Regions from separate parts of the Pseudarthrobacter niigatensis genome, predicted to be linked through region 3. Evidence: riboswitches for the same ligand, from Rfam matches in the RefSeq annotation. Region 3 holds a riboswitch; each other region holds the start of a gene.
What was found. A riboswitch is a leader RNA that binds a small molecule or an ion and turns the genes downstream of it on or off. The one in region 3 is predicted to bind thiamine pyrophosphate.
Positions count from the first base shown of each region.

Region 1 (7,271 bases), 350 kb from region 3:
CAAGTTCGCCGCGCCCTCATCACCGCACAGCACGACGGTACTGCCAGCGCCGGACTCGTCCGGCTGTTCCAGGCCGCGTCCAAAACCGCCAAGGATGTGGGCGCGCAGACTGCCCTGGGTTCGCGGGGCCTGTCCATCGTTTCGGTGGCACTCGACCTGGCCACTGACCTTTCCGAAAACCCGGACTGGTCAACCAAGAAAGTTGTCCTGTTCGGAACCGGCGCGTACGCAGGCGCCACCATGGCCCTGCTGCGCGAGCGCGGGTGCACTGACATCTCTGTTTTCTCCTCCTCCGGCCGTGCCGAAGGGTTCGTTGCTTCCCGCGGAGGCGCCGCCCTGGACGTGGAGTCCCTGCGCCCGGCGGTGGCCGCTGCCGACGTCATGATCGGCTGCAGCGGCTCGGACACCCGGGTCGAGGCCGATGAACTGGCCCAGGTCCGCGCGGAGTCGCCGCAGCCCCTGATCGCCATCGACCTGGCGCTCACCCACGACTTCGATCCCGCCGTCGGCGAACTGGATGGTGTTGAACTGCTGACCCTGGAATCGGTGCGCCTGGCCGCCCCGCAGGAGCAGGCGGAATCCCTGACCCAGGCCAGCGGCATCGTCAAGGGCGCGGCCAAGGCGTTCGAGCAGGAGCGCAAAGCCCGCTCGGTGGACTCCGCCATCGTTGCCCTGCGGCGCCACACCATGAGTGTGCTGGACGCGGAGATGGAAAAGGTCCGGGCCCGGCACGGGTGCACCGCTGCCGCCGAAGAAGTCGAGTTCGCGCTGCGCCGCATGGTCAAGCAGTTGCTGCACGTCCCCACGGTCCGCGCCCGCGAACTCGCGGCGAACGGCCAGCAGGACGACTACGTGGCGGCCCTGGAGGCATTGTACGGCATCACCGTCGAGCAGCCCGCCGCCACCGCGCCGGCCGCCGAGTGCCCGGTGGACCACAAGGGCCGCGAAACCGCCTGAGTGCTTTCCCCGACGCCCCATCACCATTTGCCCCTAAATCGGAAACGCCCCATCACTTTCTTCAGGGAAGTGATGGGGCGTTTCTCAAAAAGCCGCTAAAGGTGATGGGGCGTCCGGGTCAGTAGACCGGCTTTTCGGGTTCCACGTCCCGCACCCAGGCCAGGATCCCGCCGTCGAGATGGCTGACCCGCTGATACCCGGCTGCCCGGGCGGCCGCCAGCACGCCGGCGGACCGTGTACCGGCCTTGCAGTGGAACACGATATCCCGGTCCTGCGGAAGTTCGTCCCAGGCCTCGCCGGCCAGGATACGTCCCTGCGGGATCAGTTTTGCCCCGTCGATCCGGACGATGTCGTACTCCCCCGATTCCCGGACGTCCACCAGTTCAAAGTCCTTGAGCCCGGCTTGGCGCGAGGCCAGCATGGTGGCCAGCTGGGTGGCCGTGACCGTGTGTTCGGTGTCCGACGGGGAGTCCGGGGCGATGCCGCAGAAGGCCTCGTAGTCGGTGAGTTCGGTGATGGGTTCGGCGGCCGGGTCCTTCGCTACCCGGATCTCGCGCCAGCTCCCGCCGAGGGCGTCAAAGAGGGCCACGCGGCCCAGCAAAGAGCGCCCGACGCCGGTAATCAGCTTCACGGCTTCGGTCACCATGAGCGATCCCACGGCGGCGCACAGCATGCCAAAGACCCCGCCCTCGCCACAGGACGGGACGGAACCGGCAGGCGGGGCCTCGGGGTACAGGTCCCGGTACGTGGGTCCATGCTTCTCCCAGAACACGCTGACCTGGCCGTCAAAGCGGAAGATGGAGCCCCACACATAGGGCTTGCCAAGGATGGCGGCGGCGTCGTTCACCAGGTAGCGGGTGGCGAAGTTGTCGGCACCGTCGAGAATGAGGTCGTAGCCGCTAAACAGTTCCAGGGCGTTGGACGAGTCCAGGCGCACGTTGTGCAGCCGGACGTCCACCAGCGGGTTCAGCCCGGCAATGGCGTCGCGCGCGGATTCGATCTTGGGACGGCCCACATCGCTGACGCCGTGGATCACCTGGCGCTGCAGGTTGCTCAGGTCCACGACGTCGTCGTCGATGATGCCGATGGTTCCCACCCCGGCCGCGGCGAGGTAGAGCAGCGCGGGTGCTCCCAATCCGCCGGCGCCGATCACCAGCACCTTGGCGTTCTTGAGCCGCCGCTGCCCGAGGGCGCCGATCTCGGGAATGATCAGGTGCCGGGAGTATCTTTCGACCTCGGCGGCCGTGAGGTCGGCGGCCGGTTCCACCAGCGGATCCAGGGAGGGTGACGCAACATTTGCGGTGAAAGACGAAGCCATACTTCAATGTATGCCCCGGGATACCGCCGGGTCATATTACCCCGCAGTAAAGTGAAGGGTAACTGCAATGGAAAGAAGGACAACTGTGGTCCCTGAAGCACGGGCGGGCCGCCCGACCGCCGCCGAACCGCAAGCTCCCTCCCGCCCCGCAGGCCAGCGGTCCGCCCGGCTGCCCCGGGATGAGCGCCGCGCACAACTCCTTGCTGCGGCCCAGGAGGTGTTCGTAGCCAACGGCTACCACGGCGCCGCGATGGATGAGATCGCAGAAACCGCCCACGTGAGCAAACCGGTGCTGTACCAGCACTTTCCGTCGAAGCGCGAGCTCTACCTCGCGCTGTTGGAAAGCCACCTGGCCTCGCTCACCGAACTGATGTTGGGCGCCCTGAACTCCACCACGGACAATGATGAACGCGTCCAGGCCGTCATGCGCGCCTACTTCCACTTCATCGCCAATGACGACCAGGCCCACCGCTTGGTGTTCGAATCAGACCTGATCAACGACACCGATGTCAGCTCCAGGCTGGAAACCTTCAACCGGACCTTCGCCGACGCCATTGCCAGGGTCATTGCCGAGGACACCAAGCTCCCCCATCTGGAAGCCCAGCTGCTGGGCCGGGGCCTGGCCGGAATGGCGCAGGTCAGCGCCCGGTACTGGCTGGAAACGGACGGCAACCTGGACCTCGATGTGGCCAGCGACCTCATCTACCGTTTAGCTTGGCGCGGAATCTCTCGCTTCCCCAAAGAGTCCTAGACTACAAATAAGACAACACCTCGTAGAAACACGAGAACTTTCACAGGCTGGGAGGCCCCCTTGGAGATTAAGATCGGCGTTCAGAACGTTGGCCGCGAAATCGTGCTGGAATCAACCCAGGATGCGGAGACCGTGGCCAAGGTGGTTGGCGAAGCCATCAATGGGGGCAGCGAACTGCGCCTGAAGGATGACAAAGGACGCCTGATCATTGTTCCAGGCAACGCACTGGCTTACGTGGAAATCGGTGCCGAGGAGGTCCGGCGCGTAGGTTTCGGGCAGTTCTAGTCCGGGCCTGCTGCAGGCCCTTCGTTCTTCAAGGAGATCCATGCTTTCGCTGACCATCGTGGTGCTGGCAACCGTCGCTGCGGGCTTCGTTGTCTGGGCCAATGACAAGCGGCACTCCAAATACGGCGCGGCCTTGCCTGCCGGTGTTGCCGTGGGTGTTGCGGCGCTGGCCTGGATCATCCTGATGACCGCGGGCTTCGGCTACCTGCCGGGAACCACGTGGCTTCCCTGGGTCCTGCCGATGGTCCTGGGCGTCGCCGCTGCCATCGCCGCTGTCGTCTACCTGGGCCGCACGCGCGCCCGCCGCGATACGGAACGCCTCACCGTCATCCTGCGGCGCTGACCGCCCGCAAGTGAGGACATACGCGTGTGGCCACCACCCGTGCAGGGTGGTGGCCACACGCGTATGTTCCGGGTTTCAGAGGAACTCCGCCCTGCCTTCCATCGCCGACGAGGCCAAGGCATGCTCCCGTCGCGGGATGCGCCCGGCTGCCCGGGCCATCCTGCCGGCGAGCACTGCATGCTTGAACGCCTCGCCCATGAGTGCAGGGTTCTGCGCCCGTGTCACCGCCGTGGCCAGCAGCACGGCGTCGCAGCCCAGCTCCATGGCCAGCGCCGCGTCCGATGCCGTGCCAATGCCGGCGTCCAGCACCACCGGCACCGAGGCACGGGACACGATGAGCTCGATATTGTGCGGGTTCAGGATTCCCAGGCCTGTCCCAATCGGGGCTCCGAGCGGCATGACGGCGGTGGCGCCAAGGTTCTCCAGCCGCAACGCCAGTACGGGGTCATCGTTGGTGTAGGCGAAGACCTTGAACCCCCGGTTAACCAGCTGCTCCGTGGCTTCCACCAGTTCGACAGCATCGGGCAGCAGGGTCTGCTCATCGGCAATGACTTCCAGCTTCACCCAGTCGGTCTCCAGGGCCTCCCGCGCAAGCTCCGCCGTAAGGACGGCATCCCTGGCCGTGAAGCAGCCTGCGGTGTTGGGCAGCACCCGGATCCCGTGGTCCACTAACAGCTGGAACAACGAGCCGGTCTCCGCAGTGGAGTACCGGCGCATGGCCACGGTGGTCAGGGCGGTGCCGGATGCCAGGAGTGCAGCGCCCAGGCCGTCCAGGCTGGGTGCCCCGCCGGTGCCCATGATCAGCCGGGATCCAAGGGCGACGCCGTCAATCACCAGGCCGTCGGCGGCCCCGGGATTCCCGGCCGGGTTGATGGTGCCTGTTTCGGTCATGGTGTCAGCCTCCCTGTACTGCTGTGACAAGTTCAATGTCGTCGCCCTCGGCGAGCGCCGTGGCGAACCATTGGCTCCGCGGCACCACCTGGGCATTATGGGCGACGGCGACCCCCAGCTTCCCGCCGTCGGTCGCCTGGCCGTTCGGTGCCAGCGGGCGTCCGGTGACCTGGCTGACGAGCGTGGTGATGGAGGTGCCGTCCGCCACCGTGTGGGTGTTTCCGTTCAGGGTGATGTTCACACTGTCTCCTTGGTGTGGTGGTTTGTGCGGGCGGCGGCCGGACGCGAGAACCGCTCCGGACTGAAGGGCGCCCAGCGCGGGTCGGCATGCCCGTCCAGCAACCCGGCGCAGATGGCTGCGGCAGCGGGAGTGAGCAGCACCCCGTGCCGGAAGAACCCGGTGGCGATGATGAGTCCGGGGACGTGCCCGGCCTTGTCGCCTGCAGATCCGGGGGCCGCCGGCACGCGGCCCAGCAGCGGCGCGTTGTCGGGGGTTCCGGGCCGGGCCCTTGCGGTGCACTCCAGCAGCTCCAGTTCGGCGACGGCGGGCACCAGCGCCTGGGCATCGCGCAGCAGCTGATAGACGCCCCCGGCGCTGACGGCATCGGACAGCGCGTCCTCGCGCTGGGTGGCTCCGATGACCACGGTCCCGTCCTGCCGGGGAACGATGTAGACGGGGACACCGTGCACCAGCCCGCGCACCGTGGACGTCACAAGGGGCTGGAGGTGCTGCGGAACGGCGAGGCGGAGGATGTCTCCGTGTACGGGGCGCAGGGGCAGGTCGAGGCCGTCGGGCAGGCCGCCCAGGTCCCCTGCCTGCAGCCCGTTGGCCACGATCGTTTCCGTTGCCAGGACGGTGCCGCCGCCAGCCAGGCTGGCGCCGACGACCCTTCCGCCCTCCCACAGCAGGCCGCCGGCCCGGTCCGGCACGGCGTACCCTTCCACCGCCCCTGCAACAGCCAGGCCAGGCTTCCCGCGGACGGCACCGGCGAGGGCCTGCCGCAGGGCAGCCAGCAGGCGGCGGGGATCAACCTGGTGGTCCGCAGGCGTGTCAAGGGCGCAGGCTATCGCGGGGCTGAGGAGTGGCTCGCGTTTGCGGGCGTCCCGCACGGTGAGTGGTTCCACGGCAAGTCCGTTGGCCTGCTGTACGGCGCGGAGGTCCATCAGCGCGCGGCGGTCCGCGGCGTCGGCACCCACGGCGAGAGTCGGCGTCGTCAGGTATCCGGAACCGGAGGTGGCTCCTGCGATGCCTGCGGCGAAACCGGGCCAGCGGGAGGAAGCGTCAAGCATCAGTTCCAGGAGGTCCTCCTCCTGGTAGTGCAGTTCGCTGACGGGGGCCAGCATTCCTGCGGCGGCCCAGCTGGCACCGCTTCCGGGCGCGTCATCGATCAGGGCCACGGAGCGGCCGGAGCGCTGCGCCTCCCAGGCGATGCCATGGCCCACCACTCCGCCGCCGATGACGGCGACGTCCGCGCGGACCGTGGAACGGGGGGCACTGGACGGCCCGGCACGATGGTCAACGGGAGTGCTCATAAGGTTCCTTCCCTACGCCGGCATTATCCGGATCAGGTCAAGCGGTCGGCTCTGACGCCCTCTCAGCCCGGCGCTTTGTGACAGCTGCCGCGGGCTCCCGCAGTACCAGGCCAGTTTAGAGGAACTAGGCTTGCAGGCATGAATGTGTCCGCTTCCTCCCTGCCCGCAGGCCCCCACGCTCCAGCAGCCCCGGCCGGCATAGCCGAAGTTGCCAACGCCGGCCACAACGACGCCCTGAAGGCGGCCCGCCTGTACCTGTGCACCGATGCACGCACTGCGCACGGCGACTTCGCGGAGTTTGTGGACGCCGCGTTTGCCGGCGGCGTGGACATCATCCAGCTGCGGGACAAGACCATCGAGGCCGCCGAGGAACTGGACCTCCTGGCGGCGTTGAAGGAGACCGCGGTACGCCATGGCCGGCTGTGGGCCGTCAATGACCGCGCCGATATTGCCGTGCTGTCCGGGGCACCGGTGTTCCACATCGGCCAAAAGGACCTTCCGCTGGCTGCGGCGCGCACGCTGGTCAACGGCAACGCCGCCATCGGCCTCTCCAGCCACACCACGGGCCAGGTCGACGCCGCCCTCGCTGCAACCGGCGGCCCGTCCGGGCTGGACTACTTCTGCGTTGGGCCGGTATGGGCCACACCCACCAAACCCGGCAGGGCCGCCGTCGGGCCTGAACTGGTGAAGTACGCCGCCGATGCCTCCGGGCAGGCCGGGGATCCGGTGCCGTGGTTTGCTATCGGCGGCATCGACCACGGAAACGTCCGCGAGGTGGTGGCGGCCGGTGCACGCCGGATCGTGGTGGTCCGCGCCATCACCGAGGCCGCCGACCCCGCGGCAGCCGCTGCCTCGCTCCTCGGCGCGCTGGACGGCTGAGACTGCTTAATCCCGGGACTTGGCGCTACGCTGAATTTTGTGTCGCATCATCGGTTGGCCCCTAACGTCCGTGACCACAGGAACGCCTTGGAAGAGGCGCTGGGCCTGCTGCGGACCGAACTTGAGCTGCCCGGGCCGTACCCTGCCGACGCGGTGGAAGACGCCCGGGCCGCCGTCGCGGCGCTGAAGCTGCCGTCCTACGACCTGACCGCCGTCGAGTTCGTGACTATCGATCCGGCGTCCTCCACGGACCTGGACCAGGCAGTCTTCATCGAACCGGACGGCACCGGCTACCGCGTCCTGTATGCCATCGC
Region 1 is NZ_JAUSTB010000002.1:111,652-118,922, reverse strand. It holds gene J2T23_RS03695 (glutamyl-tRNA reductase) at 1-957, shown strand, start outside; gene moeB (molybdopterin-synthase adenylyltransferase MoeB) at 1,076-2,275, opposite strand; gene J2T23_RS03685 (TetR/AcrR family transcriptional regulator) at 2,361-3,026, shown strand; gene J2T23_RS03680 (DUF3107 domain-containing protein) at 3,087-3,311, shown strand; gene J2T23_RS03675 (hypothetical protein) at 3,352-3,654, shown strand; gene J2T23_RS03670 (thiazole synthase) at 3,730-4,545, opposite strand; gene thiS (sulfur carrier protein ThiS) at 4,550-4,786, opposite strand; gene thiO (glycine oxidase ThiO) at 4,783-6,078, opposite strand; TPP riboswitch at 6,070-6,189, opposite strand; gene thiE (thiamine phosphate synthase) at 6,217-6,957, shown strand; gene J2T23_RS03650 (RNB domain-containing ribonuclease) at 6,997-7,271, shown strand, end outside.
Region 1: linked by a shared signal. The riboswitch ahead of thiO (glycine oxidase ThiO) and the one ahead of thiC (phosphomethylpyrimidine synthase ThiC) in region 3 are both predicted to bind thiamine pyrophosphate.

Region 2 (7,271 bases), on a different contig from region 3:
CGCCACCAGGGCCAGTCCGGCCACCAGCACACCGCCGGCAACCACCCAGGAGTCCAGCGGGCTGAAGGTGGATTCCCTGGCCCACGTCCGCCGGCCCCCGCCGAACCCACGCGCTTCCATGGTCACGGCGAGCCTCGACGCCCGCCTGATGGCCTGGACCAGCAGTCCGAAGCTCTGGCCCAGCGTCGCCTTCACCCGCTGGACGAGGCTGCCGCGGGCGCCCACGCCCCGGGCACGGCGGGCCATCCCGATGGTCTGCCACTCCTCTGCCATGAGCCCCACCAGGCGCATCGCGGCGAGGGTGCCCAGGACGAACCGGTGCGGCAGGCGGGCCTTTTGCGCCAGTGCATCCGCCAGGTCCGTGGGGTCGGTGCAGCTCATCAGGAGCACCGCGGGCAGGGCGATCGCAAAGCCGCGCAGGAGGAAGCCGATGCCCAACTGGAGGGAACCTTCGCTCATGCTCCAGATGCCGACGTCGAGCAGGATCCTGCCGCTGTCCGGCGCCAGGATGGCGGTACTCCAGCCTCCGATGGCTGCGGCGAGGATCAGCGGCCATCCGCGCTGCCACAGCAGGGACACGGTGAGCCCGGCAAGGGGGAACAGCATCAGTTCGAAGGCGAGGGCCACTGAGGCGGACACCCAGTCGATGGACAAGGCCAGGACCGCCGTGATGAGCAGGACCGCCGCGAACTTGCTGAGCGGGTTGGCGCGGGCCAGGAGTGCATGGTTGCCGCTCAAGGTGAGTTCCTGCCTCATGGTGCCACCGCCTCCGCGGCAGCCAACCGCAGTTCCGTCCCGCCCAGGGCCGAGGTGAACTCCGCGTCATGGGTCACGGAAACCACCGCCGTACCCGCATCCAGAAGCTCGGACAGGAATGATGCGAGTTCGGCCCAGGTATTGGCATCCTGCCCGAACGTGGGCTCGTCCAGGATCAGCACCTGGGGGCTGGCGGCAAGGACGGTGGCCACGGAGAGGCGCCGCTTTTCCCCGCCGGAGAGCGTGTAGGGGTTGGCGTCCACCAGCTGGGTGAGCCGCAGGCGCTCCAGCAGTTCGTCCACCCTGTCCGCGCCGTGCCCCAGGTGCCGCGGGCCGAACTGCAGTTCGTCCAGTACCTTCCCGGTGACGAACTGGTGTTCCGGCTCCTGGAACACCGTGCCCACCCGCGAGATCAGCTGCTGGGCCTTCCACTTGTAGGGGTCGATGCCGGCGCCGCGGCTGAGGTCCAGCGTGGCTGAAACCTTCCCCGCCACGGGCTCCAGCAGACCGGCCAGGGTCAGGGCGAAGGTTGACTTGCCGGCACCGTTGGGACCGGTGATGGCCAGGGCCTGCCCGGCGCGGACCTGTGCAGCCACGTCCTCCTGGACCGGCACCGGCGGAATCTTCCGAAAGCCCTGCCGGCGGGCGCGTCCGCGGGACACGGCAAGCTGCTCAGCGGCCAACAACAGGTTCCCCGTTCCCGCGGCCGGGACGGCGGCGCGGGGACGGGTCGCGGGCACATACCCGGGCACCCACACGCCGGCAGCGGCCAGCATGGTCCTCGCCTCACTGAGCACACGGTCCGGCGGGCCGTCCAGGAGCACGGCGGGATCCGAGGCCGAGCCCGGCTGCAGGACAATGATCCGGTCCACCAGGTCCTTCCAGACGGAAACCCGGTGCTCCACCACCACAAGGGTGGCCCCGGTCTTGTCCAGGCAGCGGGCCACGGCGTCGCGGACCTCCAGGACGCCGTCCGGGTCGAGGTTGGCGGTGGGTTCGTCCAGCAGGATCAGGCCGGGGCGCATCGCCAGGATGCCCGCCAGCGCCAAGCGCTGCTTTTGCCCGCCGGACAGGGCCGACGTCGGGTGGTCCAGCGGGAGGTGGGAGAGTCCGACGTCGGCAAGCGCCGCGTGCACCCGGGGCCAGATCGCGGCGCGGGGCACCGCGAGGTTTTCGGCGCCGAAGGCGACGTCGTCCCCCACCCGGGAGAGGACCACCTGCGTTTCGGGGTCCTGCTGCATCAGGCCGGCGCGGCCGCGCTGGGCGCGGGGCGCGGCTCCGTCCACCCGGAGCGAACCGGACTCGTCGGCGTCGCCTGATTCGCCGTCGTCGTCGATGTCTCCCAGGACGCCGGCCAGCGCGTGCAGCAGCGTGGACTTCCCTGCGCCGGAGGGGCCGAGCAGGAGCACCCGCTCCCCGGGGGCGATGTCCAGGTCAAGGCCGTGGACGGCGGGTTTGGCCCGGCCGGCATGCCGCCAGCCCCAGCCACGGGCGGTGACGGCGGCGGGGCGGACCGCGCCGGAGTCCTGGGTGGGTGCCATCAGGAGAAGACGGGCTCCGTTGCGGCCTTGCGGGACGCGAAGGAGCTCAGCACCCCGGTGCGTGCCAGGCCGCGGGTGGCAACCCAGGCCAGGGCACCCGCAAGGATGGCCCCGGAAATGGTGGTGAGGACAATGTAGGCCAGCTTGTCGGCGCCGGAGTAGGCGATGTTCCAGCCCCACGGTGCAAACGAATCGTTCAGGCCGCAGAAGAATCCGGCCGCGGCGCCTGCCAGCAGGGACACGGGCAGGTTGAACTTGCGGTAGACGAAGATTGCGAAGATGATTTCCGCGCCCAGGCCCTGGATGAAACCGGAGAACAGGACCGAGGCGCCGTACTGGGAACCCATCAGCAGTTCGCCGGTGGCGGCGACGGTTTCGCAGAACAGGGCCGCCCCGGGCTTGCGGATGATCAGCATTCCCAGCACGCCGGGAATCATCCAGCCCCCGGCGAGCAGGCCGGTCAGGGGTGGGTAGGCTGCGTTCATGGGGGCGGACAGGGCGGCGGCACCCTGGTCCCATGCCCAGAAAATAACGCCGCCTGCGATGGCCACCAGCGCGGCGACGACGATGTCCACGACGCGCCAGGACTTGCTGGTGGTCTTCTTGATTGCTGCAGTACTCATGTGGTCCTCCTGGGAAACAGGAGGGGAAAGTGGACCCGGCCGGCGGCCTGTGGCCGTGGAACCGCGACACTTTGAGAACTCGACTCCCTTGCGCCGGTACTAACCGGATCAGGTTCGAGGGTCTGCGGCTGTCCGCACTCTCAGCGCCCACCTGCGGTGCCCGGCTAATGCCAGGTTGTCCGACGGCGGCGCTCCCCTGTCGTTTTTAGTGTTGCTTTTGGTGTGGGTAACGCTTGTTGTTGTGCCCGGTTGGGCGTGGTCAAGTTTACACCTGGCCGGGCTGGATTGCGGGCTGCCGGCGCCAATCACCCGGATATGACCGGCTAGGCTGGGAGCAGTCCGTTTTCCGCCCGCAAGGAGTACCTGGAATGAACCTTCTCATCAAACTGCTCGGGACGGGCGTGAGCCTCGGCGCAGGCCTCGCCGGTACCAAACTGGTCAATGCCATCTGGGAAAAGACCACCGGACAGAAGCCGCCCACCGGCAAACACGAGGACGTACCCACCAGCCTGCGTTCGGCGCTGACCTTTGCGCTGATCTCGGCGTCGGTCAGTGCCATCATCCAGGTCCTGGCCAACCGCGGCACCCAGCGCGCCATCACCCGCTTCGCGAAGACCCAGGACATCGTCTAGCGTCGTGCCCCAGCGTTACCGGCCGTCGTCGGGGCTGTCCTTCCGGGCAGTCTCGGCGGCGGCTTTTTGCACCACGGCTTCCAGTTCATCGGTGGTGAGCAGTTCCCGGTGCAGGTGCTTGGTGCGGTAGCCGGCACGGCCCACCATGTGGGCGGACACGGGCACCGTGAGGAGTTGGAAGATCCACGCCACCACCAGGACCGGCCACACCCACCACGTCCGCAGCTGCAGCCCGATGGCCGCCAGCAGCAGGAAGAGCCCCAGCACCTGCGGCTTCGTGGCGGCGTGCATGCGGCTCAGGAGGTCCGGGAACCGCAGCAGGCCTATCGCGGCGCCCAGGGACATGAGGGCACCCACCACCATGAACACGGCGGAGGCGAGGTCGATCCAGGCGTCGGGCCGGAAGAAGTCAGGATTCATTGGGCTTGACCCTCCTGTCTGCCACGAACCGGGCTACGGTCACGGAACCGATGAACCCGATGACGGAGATGGCCACCACCAGCATCAGGTTGTTCAGGTGCCGGTTCACCGCCATATCGATGCATAGCGCCCCGGCAAGGATTGCGAGCAGCACGTCGGCAGCCAGCACCCGGTCCAGCAGCGACGGGCCACGGGCGATCCGGATGATGGCACCGGCGGCCGCCAGCGAGAAAATGACGGCTGTGACAGCCAGGACAACGGGCATCATGCGCCGGCCTCCATACGGACCTCTTCCAGTTCATCCGCGGTGCCCATGATGCGGATCAGGCCCGCTTCAATGGAGCGGACCTCGTTCCGCAGGCCTTCCACGTCCTTCTTGGAGGTGATGTTGAGTGCGTGCAGGTACAGCGTGGACGTGGAACGGTCCACGTCCACCACCAGGGAACCCGGGATCAGGGAAATCACGTGTCCCGTGGCAGTGACGATCAGGTCCTGGTGGCTGCGCAGTTTCACCGCGACCACGGCATTGGTCACCTTGGGGCCGCGGACAGCTGCCAGATACAGGACCTGCGCGCTGGCCACCACCACCTTGCCCACGAACGCCAGCGCAAACGGCACGGCGTGGAGAATATTGAACCGGCCGCTGAGCTCCACCGGCGGGAGGTAGAAGAGCCGGGCCACGCCCACGGCCAGCAGGGTCCCGAAGAGGAGGTTGCCGGGGCTGAAATCCTGCCACAGGGCGCCCCACACAATCACCAGCCAGACCAGGAGCGGCAGTTCCTGGCGCAGTGAAATGCGTTTACGGCTCATCGTCCTCCTCCCGCCGCGGTGGCGCCGGGAACGGCGATGCCCTCGCCCAGCACCGCCTGGATGTACGGCGTCCGGTCAAGCATGTCCCGGGCTGCCCGGTCCGAAAGTGCGAACAATGGTCCGGCGAAGACGGTCAGGGCAACACCGAGCACCACCAGGGCGGCCGTGGAGCCCACCATGGTGCGCGGCAGGAGGGTCACCGTGTTGTTCACCTTGGCTCCCGGCCCGGAGACCCTCGCAGCGGGAGTGGCAAGGAGCACGGGGTCGGGGTGCTCGGCGTCCTCCGGCTTCCGCCAGAACGCACGGTTCCACACCCGGGCGATGGCCAGAAGCGTCAGGAGGCTGGTCACCACGCCGCCGATCACCAGCGCGTAGGCCAGCGGCGTGCCCAGCTCCACGCCGGCTTGCAGCAGGCCAACCTTGCCCAGGAATCCGGAGAACGGCGGGATGCCGGCCAGGTTCATCCCGGGGATGAAGAACAGCAGCGCCAGCATGGGTGAGAGCTTGGCGAGTCCGCCCAGCCGGTCCACGGACGAGCTGCCGCCGCGCCGTTCGATGAGGCCGGTGACCAGGAAGAGGCTGGTCTGGATGGTGATGTGGTGCGCCACGTAGAAGACCGCCGCCGCCAGCCCAACAGCCGAGGACATGGCCAGCCCGAACACCATGTAGCCGATGTGGCTGACCAGGGTGAACGAGAGGAGGCGCTTGATGTCGCTTTGGGCCAGGGCACCGAGGATGCCCACAAGCATGGTCAGCAGCGCCACCACCATCAGCGGCGTGTTCAACGTATCGCCGGGGAACAGCAGTGTCTCGGTGCGGACCATCGCGTAGACACCCACCTTGGTCAGCAGGCCCGCGAACACGGCCGTGACCGGTGCCGGAGCGGTCGGGTAGGAGTCGGGAAGCCAGAAGGACAAGGGGAAGACGGCGGCCTTGATGCCGAAGGCCACCAGGAGCATCACGTGCAGCAGGGTTTTGGTGCCCTGGTCCAGTTCGCCCAGCTTGATGGCAAGGTCCGCCATGTTCACGGTCCCGGTGGCCCCGTAGACCATGGCGATGGCAATCAGGAACAGCACCGAGGACACGACGGACACCACCACATAGGTGACGCCGGCGCGGATCCGCGGCCCGGTGCCGCCCAGGGTCATCAGCACGTAGCTTGCAGTCAGCAGGATCTCGAAGCCGACATAGAGGTTGAAGAGGTCCCCGGACAGGAACGCGTTGGACACCCCGGCCACCAGGATCAGGTAGGTGGGGTGGAAGATGGACACCGGCGCGTCGCGGTCGCCGTCGGCCATGCCCTGGCCTGTGGCGTATACGAGCACCGCAAGGCTGACGGCTGAGGAGACCACCAGCATCAGGGAGGAGAACTGGTCCACCACCATGACGATGCCAAACGGCGGGATCCAGCCACCGATGGTCACCGCGGCCGTGCCGCCGTTCCAAGCCGACGCCAGCAGGAGGCACTCAAGTGCCAGCGTCAGTGACAGCAGGCCAATGCTCACCGCCCTCTGGGCCCGGGAGTGCCGGATCAGCAGGAAGGTCAGGGCGGCGCCCAGGATGGGAAGTACGACGGCGAGCGGGGCAAAGCTTGCGATGTTCACTTTCCGCCTCCTTCCGGGCTGTGGTCAACATTGAGGGAGCCTGGCTTTTCCTCCGCGGCAGCATGTTCGGCGGGCATTTCCCGGCCGCCTGCCACCAGCGTGGCCACCCGGTCCGCGTCCCGGTCCGTGTCCCGGCCGGAAGCACCGCGGTCCGAAACATCCTTGCCGTCGGAACCGAGCATGGTGAGCGGGAACTCTGAAGTTTCCGCGGGGACTTCGGCGTCATCCTCGGCATCAAAGCTGGGGGTCACTGCCACCCGGAGGTCCTCGGCGTCGTCCTGGATGTCGTCCTGGCGGGCCAGCACCCAGGTGCGGTAGATGATGCCCAGCATGAAGGCGGTGACCGCGAAGGAAATCACGATCGAGGTCAGGATCAGTGCCTGCGGCAGCGGATCGTTGTAGTCCCGGGCGGGCGTGTCCTTGCTGAAGAGCGGCGCCAGTCCCGCGTATCCCCCGGTGGCCAGGATCAGCAGGTTGGTGGCGTTGGCCAGCAGCATCAGCCCCAGCAGCACCCTCGTGAGGCTGCGTTCCAGGATCAGGTAGATGCCGCAGGCGTACAGGGCTCCCATGACAATCAGCAGGGTCAGGTTGACGCTCATGCGTGTCCCCTTGCGGTGGTCTCGGCAGGAATCCCGTCCGGTTCCTGTTCCAGCTCCCCGGTGCCCTGCCCGTCCCCGGCAACGCCAGGCTCCTGGCCAGCTTCCTGGGACCGTTCCGGCTCCTGTGCACCGGGCCCGGACTGTTCCTCCAAGTGCTCATCGATCTCGGCTCCCAGGCTGCGCAGCACGTCAAGCACCAGGCCCACCACCACGACGTATACGCCGATATCGAAGATGGTGGAGGTGACGAACTTGATGTCCCCGAACACGGGCAGCCAGACCTGGA
Region 2 is NZ_JAUSTB010000003.1:96,244-103,514, reverse strand. It holds gene J2T23_RS05710 (energy-coupling factor transporter transmembrane component T family protein) at 1-756, opposite strand, end outside; gene J2T23_RS05705 (ABC transporter ATP-binding protein) at 753-2,297, opposite strand; gene J2T23_RS05700 (ECF transporter S component) at 2,297-2,920, opposite strand; TPP riboswitch at 2,988-3,128, opposite strand; gene J2T23_RS05695 (DUF4235 domain-containing protein) at 3,289-3,552, shown strand; gene mnhG (monovalent cation/H(+) antiporter subunit G) at 3,568-3,972, opposite strand; gene J2T23_RS05685 (MrpF/PhaF family protein) at 3,962-4,240, opposite strand; gene J2T23_RS05680 (Na+/H+ antiporter subunit E) at 4,237-4,782, opposite strand; gene J2T23_RS05675 (Na+/H+ antiporter subunit D) at 4,779-6,386, opposite strand; gene J2T23_RS05670 (Na(+)/H(+) antiporter subunit C) at 6,383-6,985, opposite strand; gene J2T23_RS05665 (Na+/H+ antiporter subunit A) at 6,982-7,271, opposite strand, start outside.
Region 2: linked by a shared signal. The riboswitch ahead of J2T23_RS05700 (ECF transporter S component) and the one ahead of thiC (phosphomethylpyrimidine synthase ThiC) in region 3 are both predicted to bind thiamine pyrophosphate.

Region 3 (7,271 bases):
ATCACGCGTTTGACGTAGGTAGTGTCGCTGCCGGCCAGCCCGCCCCATTGCATCGCGGATGCAATGGCATCCACCAAAGGGCCTTTGCCGCTGTTCAGGGGCGCAAAACTCCCGCGCCCGTCGAAGACGACAACGTCGCCATGCCGGATAGGTTCGGTTTGGAAATCGGTGCGGGAGACAAGGATCCGGTCGCCGCCTTCCAGGAGCGGTTCCATGGACTCCGAGGGAATGAAATAGACATCGAGCCACAAGGACCTGACCAAACCGCTGATGGCGATGGCAAGGATCAGCGCCGGAAAGACGAAACGCCAGCCCATTCTGCGGGGCTGGCGTTTTGTCTGGTGCATGGTCCGTATCCTGGCGCTGGTGCATTGCTCCGGCGCTTGCCGGGTACGGCCGCGCTCCAGCTGGCAGTAAGTCCGGAAGACTTACTTTGCGGTGCTGAAGTCGCGCTTTTCCTTGATCTTGGCAGCCTTGCCGCGCAGCGCACGCATGTAGTACAGCTTGGCGCGGCGGACGTCACCCTTGGTGACAACCTCGATCTTTTCGATGATCGGGGAGTGCACCGGGAAGGTACGCTCCACACCGACACCGAAGGAAACCTTGCGGACCGTGAAGGTTTCGCGAACGCCGTCACCCTGGCGGCCCAGGACGAAGCCCTGGAAGACCTGGACACGGGTGTTCTTGCCTTCGATGATGTTCACGTGCACCTTGAGGGTGTCGCCCGCGCGGAACTGCGGAACATCGTTGCGCAGCGAGGCTGCGTCGAGGGAATCGAGAATATGCATGATTGCACTCCTGGTGAACGCCACAGGTCATTCACTTTGGGTCACGGCGGGCAAGTCCGGCTGCTGGAAAGCAGGCCGGGGGCTCACCGCCGAAGTAAAGTCCCGGCTGCTTCAAGGGTTGAGGGAGCCGGTTGTCGGGCTGTTGGCCGCGCTACCCCCTGTGGCAGGTGCGGACCCAGCAGACACAAGGGTTAATTTTGCCACAGCGGCAGGGTTACGCCAATTCGGGCGGAGTTAGTCCCGGCGTTCCGCCGCCGCTAGCCCGACTGTGCAGCTGCCGTGCCGGGGCGGCGGACAAGCCTGCCGTCCACGACGTCGTAGCCCAGGTTGTGCAGTTCGGTGCGGTCCGCGCGCGGGAGGCTGCCGGCGTCGAACCCTTCGAGCAGGTCCGGACGGCGCTCCGCCGTCCGGCGGTACTGTTCGTGGCGGCGCCACTGTGCGATCCGGCCGTGGTTGCCGCTGAGGAGCACCGGGGGCACTTCGCGCTCCCGCCAGACGGAGGGCTTGGTGTAGACCGGGTATTCCAGCAGCCCGTCGGAGTGTGATTCCTCCACCAGCGACTCGGGATTTCCCACCACCCCCGGCAGCAGGCGGCCAATGGCCTCCACCATGGCCAGGACCGCCACTTCCCCACCGTTCAGGACGTAGTCGCCGAGGCTAACGGGCCGGACCGTGAAGTGCTCCTGCGCCCATTCGATGACCCGCTCATCGATGCCCTCATACCGCCCGCACGCAAACGCCAGGTGCTGCTCCTCGGCCAACTCGTAAGCGAGGGCCTGGGTGAACCGCTCCCCCGCCGGCGAAGGAACAATCAACACGGGCTTGCGGTCCCCATCCGGGTGCCCCTCGGCTACGGCTGAAAGTGCCTGCGCCCAGGGCTCGGGCTTCATGACCATCCCGGCGCCGCCGCCGTATGGGGTGTCATCGACGGAACGGTGCTTGTCCGTGGTGAAGCTGCGCAGGTCATGGACATGCAGGTCCAGGATGCCGTCCTGGCGGGCCTTGCCGATCAGCGAGAGTTCAAGCGGGGCGAGGTATTCGGGGAAGATGCTGACGACGTCGATCCGCATCTAGGCGTTGCCTTCCGCTTCCGGGGCGGCGGCTTCGTCCGAGTTGATGCCGAAGAGGCCGTCCGGCGGGGTGAGGAGAATGAAGCCTTCATCGATGTTCACCTCAGGGACGATCTGTTCCACGAACGGAATGAGGATCTCGTCGCCACCCGGGGTGGTCACCACCAGCAGGTCCTGGACCGGCATGGTGTTGAGGGCTGTCACCTTGCCCACCACCCGGGACTCGACCCGTGCTTCCAGGCCGACCAGTTCGTGCTCATACCAGCCTTCGTCGTCGTCCTCGTCCAGCTCTTCGGTTTCGATGAAGAGCTTGGCGCCGCGGAGCGTCTCGGCTTGGTTACGGTCCGCCACTTCTTCAAAACCGAGCAGCAGGATGTCCTTGTTCCAGCGCGCGCTGCTCACAGTCAGCGGGCCGGACGCTGAAGGCTCCACCACGAACTCCGTTCCGGGGACAAACCTGTCTTCCGGGGCGTCCGTAAGCACCTGGACGGTGACCTCCCCGCGAATGCCGTGCGGCTTGCCAATCCGTGCCACCTGAAGCTGCATCTGTTCCTCTGTTCCGGGTTGTGGTGGTGCTGGTGAAGCTTTGTGCTGGGAAAGAACTCCGGCCCCTCCACCTGGTGGTGAAGGGGCCGGAGCAAACTGGATATTGCCGAGCGCTCAGCGGCGGCGGTCGGTGTCGACGACGTCGACCCTTACCGGTTCGCCGCCGGCCAGTGCTGCCACCACGGTGCGCAGTGCGCGTGCCGTGCGGCCCTGGCGGCCGATCACCCGTCCGAGGTCGTCCTGGTGAACGCGCACCTCGAGGGTGTCCCCGCGGCGGTTGCTCTTTGAACTGACCTTGACGTCGTCCGGGGAATCAACGATCCCGCGGACCAGGTGCTCCAGCGCTTCTGCCAGCAATCTACTCAGCCTCGGTGGTCTCAGCTTCGGCGTCGGCCGGGGCCTCGGCAGCGTCAGACTTGGAGGCCTTCTTGGTGATGGCTTCCGGGATGATGACCGAGCCCTTCTCCGGAGCAACGAAAGCTTCCTTCGCGACCTTGGTCTTGAGGGTGCCTTCCTGGCCCGGCAGGCCCTTGAACTTCTGCCAGTCACCGGTGATCTTCAGGATCGCGGCAACCTGCTCGGACGGCTGGGCGCCGACGGACAGCCAGTACTGGGCACGCTCGGAGTTAACCTCGATGAACGAGGGCTCTTCGGTGGGGTGGTACTTGCCGATCTCCTCGATGGCGCGGCCATCACGCTTGGTGCGTGAGTCCGCAACGACGATGCGGTAGTACGGGGCGCGCATCTTGCCGAAGCGCTTAAGGCGAATCTTTACGGCCACTTTTGTGGTCACTCCTGTTTCAGAAAAAGGGGTGAACCCGGCTTTCTGCACCCGTGGGGCGGGCCGTACTTGCGGGCTCGAAGGACAGGATCCGGACGCGGAGAGAGGGGCCACGCAGATCGAGTACCTGTTTATTGTGCCAGATGAACGCCGTTATTTCGACTTGGCGCAGCCGCCGGTGACTTAGCGGGAGGGTTTCCCGGGCGCGGCCGGGAGGGTCAGGCGGACCAGACGTAGAGTCCAGTCCGCTCCGAATCATTGATTCCGGCGGCGAGCGCCGCGAGCTGCTGCACATACGTCCGCGCCTGGGCGGCCCCGAACGGCATGTCCTCCTGGGCGGCCCACTGTTCGGCGACGTCGTCCAGGACGTTGCCCTCGCCTTCGGTTTCGTAAGTGAGAAGGTCCGCCAGGGCGCGGACCATGGCCGGCGGAACGGCGAGGAGGGAGTCGCTGGCGACGTCCACCATCGTCAGCTCGTAGTCGGCTCCGCCGGCATGGACGGCCGTCCCGGCAAGATCGCCAAGCTGCTCCAGTTCAAAATCGCTGATTCCCTCAATCCGGACCGCAGCAGTGTCCCCCGCGGAGGCGCTGCGGCCTTCATCAAGGAGGCCGGCATGTTTCAGCGCGGCGTCATGGGTGGCGACAAAGATCTCGGTGAAGCCCATGGCTCGTGTCCTTCTTCCGTTGGCGGAACTGCGCGCCGGACACTTCCTGCCGCCCGGCCGTACGGAATCAGCCTAGTAGCTGCGGGGCCGCCCTCGCACGCCGGACCAGCCTCCCGCGGAGTGGCGCAGGAGGCCGCAGCGGTCAGCGGACGGCGACGCGGATACGGTTGCGCCACGGATCCTCGAACCGAAGCTCCCAGCCGGTGTGGTGGGCCGGCACCCCGGCAACCTTGAGGCGGTCGGTCAGCGCTCCGACGTCGTCCCCGGACGGAACCTCGATGAGCACCTCGCCAAGCCCAAGGGTGTCCTTGCGCGGACCGGCGCCGCGGCTGTTCCAGACGTTCATGGCCATGTGGTGGTGGTAGCGGCCTGCGGAAACGAACAGTGCCTGCCCGTGCCAGCCTGCGGTCTTTTCGAACCCCAGGGTGCCCACGTAGAAATCCCGGGCGGTCTGCACATCGCCAACCTGGAGGTGGACGTGTCCCACGCCGGCGGCCGTTTGCCGCTGTCCCTCCAGGGACTCTTCGGTGAGGTACTGCTCGAGGTAGCGCTGCGGCGGGAGCGCCAGGCTGTCCATGACTACGTCCGTCCCGTTCCAGGACCAGTTGCTGCGGGGACGGTCCCAGTACAGTTCGATGCCGTTGCCCTCGGGGTCGGTGAAGTAGAAGGCTTCGCTGACCAGGTGGTCGGCACTGCCGGTGAAGGCCCGCGGCTCGTACTGCGCGGCAGTGGCGACGGTGGCGGCGAGGGAAGCCTGGTCCTCGAAGAGGAGCGCGGTGTGGAACAGGCCCGCCTCTCCCCTGCCGGGAAGGTGCAGTCCGGGAGCCGGCGCAAGGTGGACCAACGGCCGGCCCAGGCGGCCAAGGTAGAGCCCGCCGTCCTGTTCGGCGACCACCTCAAGGCCCAGTGCGCACTGGTAGTAGTCGGTCATGACCTTCATGTCGCCCACCTTGAGCATCACGGTGCCCATGGCGAGGTCGGCAGGAAGAAGATCCTGGCTGCTGGCTGATGCGGTCATTGAAGGCTCCTAGCATTGGCGGCCGTCCCATTGGCGGCCTCTCACACGTTAAAATTACTTGAAGCTTCAATTTATTCCAAGTCCTCCGTGAGCCGTATTTTGTCAGCGAATAATCCGCCCGCCCAGCACCACGTGCTCCAGGGCCGTAATGGTCTCCGGTGCCGCCCGCGGGTCTTCCCGGCATACAACGACGTCGGCGCGGGCACCCTCCTCCATCCCGTCCGCTCCCAGCCACGCACGGGCTGCCCAGCAGGCGGCGTCCAGGGCCGCCTCCATGGGCAGGCCGGCGCCGTGCAGGGCGAGGATTTCGTCCGTGATCCTGCCGTGCCGTATCACGCTGCCGGCATCGGTACCGGCAAAGATGCGTACACCCGCGGCATGGGCTTGCGCCACCCGCTCCATCCTGCCTTCCCAGAGGGCGCGCATGTGGGCGGCATAACGCGGGAACTTGGGCTCCGCCTGCGCAGCAATGTCGGGGAAGGTGGCGATATTGATGAGCGTGGGCACGATCGGTACGCCCTGCTCCACGAACCGGGGCACGTGGCGGGGAAGGAGCCCGGTAGCGTGCTCGACGCAGTCGATGCCCGCGTCCAGCACCTGGTCCAGGGTATCTTCGGCGAAGCAGTGCGCTGTTACCCGGGCACCTTCGTCGTGTGCCGCCTGGACGGCATCGCGTACGACGGCGGCAGGAAAGGACGGCGACAGGTCGCCGGCGCTCCGGTCAATCCAGTCCCCCACGAGCTTGACCCAGCCGTCGCCGTCGCGCGCCTGCTTCCGGACGGCCTCCACGAGGCCCTCGGGTTCCACTTCCTCGGCGAAGCCCCGCAGGTAGCGGCGCGTCCGGGCAATATGGCGCCCGGCCCGGATCAGCACCGGGAAGTCCACTCCGCCCTGCATCCAGCGGGTATCTGCCGGCGAGCCCGCGTCCCGGACCAGCAGGGTTCCCGCGCTAAGGTCCGCCTCCGCCTGGTCCCTGGCCGCCGCGGGCTCGACCGGACCAGTGGCCCCAAGCCCAATGTGGCAGTGGGCGTCCACGAAGCCCGGCAGCACCCAGCCATCCAAAACCCGGTCCGGAGCAGCCGCCGGCCGGCTGAACGTAAGCCTGCCGTCCACGGACCAGAGCCCGTGCCGCACCGTGTCCGGTGCAGTCAGGACGGGGCCGCGGAAGTGGATGATGCCTGCCATGGGGCTCCTTTCGATGCCCGGCCAGGCTAGCACCGCAATTATGACAAGGCCGCTCCAGGCGCCTGTGGTAGCTTCGTTCCTGACCACACGGGTGCCCTTGCAGGGGCTGAGATCGGGCTGACGCAGCCTGCGACCGTTGAACCTGTCCGGGTAATGCCGGCGAAGGAAGTGAGTATTCCCTTGAGTACGCAAAACACCCAATTGAACCCTGCCCTCCAGCCGTCTGACAGGGTGCCCGGTGGCGCGTCAATGCCGCCGGAAACCCAGTCGTTGAAGTCGCATTCCCTCGCCTACCTCGCGGATGAGGCGTCCGGGATCCGGGTACCGGTGACGGAAATTGCCCTTGAGCCGTCCCCCAACGGCCAGCCGAACGCACCGTTCCGGACGTACCGGACGGCGGGGCCGGGAAGCGACCCCGTCCGCGGCCTGGAGCCTTTCCGCGCGGAGTGGATCGTGGCGCGCGGAGACACCGAGGCCTACAGCGGCAGGGAACGCAACCTGCTGGACGACGGCCGCTCGGCCGTCCGCCGCGGAGCCGCCTCCGCGGAGTGGAAGGGCGCGCAGCCCGTGCCCCGCCGCGCCGTCGACGGCCGGACGGTGACGCAGATGCACTATGCCCGGCAGGGCGTCATCACGCAGGAAATGCGGTTCGTGGCGCTGCGCGAGAACTGCGATGTGGAACTGGTGCGCAGCGAAGTGGCTGCCGGCCGCGCCATCATTCCCAACAACATCAACCATCCGGAATCCGAGCCCATGATCATCGGCAAGGCCTTCCTGGTGAAGATCAACGCGAACATCGGCAACTCGGCCGTGACGAGTTCGATCGCCGAGGAAGTGGACAAGCTGCAGTGGGCAACCCAGTGGGGCGCGGACACCGTCATGGACTTGTCCACCGGCGATGACATCCACACCACGCGGGAGTGGATCATCCGCAACTCCCCGGTGCCCATTGGAACCGTCCCCATCTACCAGGCCTTGGAAAAGGTCAACGGCGAGGCCAACGCCCTGACCTGGGAAATCTTCCGGGACACCGTGATCGAACAGTGCGAACAGGGTGTGGACTACATGACCATCCACGCGGGCGTGCTGCTCCGCTATGTCCCGCTCACCGCCAACCGCGTCACCGGTATTGTCTCGCGGGGCGGCTCCATCATGGCGGGCTGGTGCCTGGCCCACCACCAGGAGAACTTCCTGTACACGCACTTCGACGAGCTGTGC
Region 3 is NZ_JAUSTB010000002.1:465,340-472,610, reverse strand. It holds gene lepB (signal peptidase I) at 1-347, opposite strand, end outside; gene rplS (50S ribosomal protein L19) at 429-788, opposite strand; gene trmD (tRNA (guanosine(37)-N1)-methyltransferase TrmD) at 1,046-1,858, opposite strand; gene rimM (ribosome maturation factor RimM) at 1,859-2,404, opposite strand; gene J2T23_RS05200 (RNA-binding protein) at 2,519-2,761, opposite strand; gene rpsP (30S ribosomal protein S16) at 2,763-3,185, opposite strand; gene J2T23_RS05190 (hypothetical protein) at 3,404-3,850, opposite strand; gene J2T23_RS05185 (VOC family protein) at 3,993-4,868, opposite strand; gene J2T23_RS05180 (amidohydrolase family protein) at 4,971-6,053, opposite strand; TPP riboswitch at 6,131-6,238, shown strand; gene thiC (phosphomethylpyrimidine synthase ThiC) at 6,234-7,271, shown strand, end outside.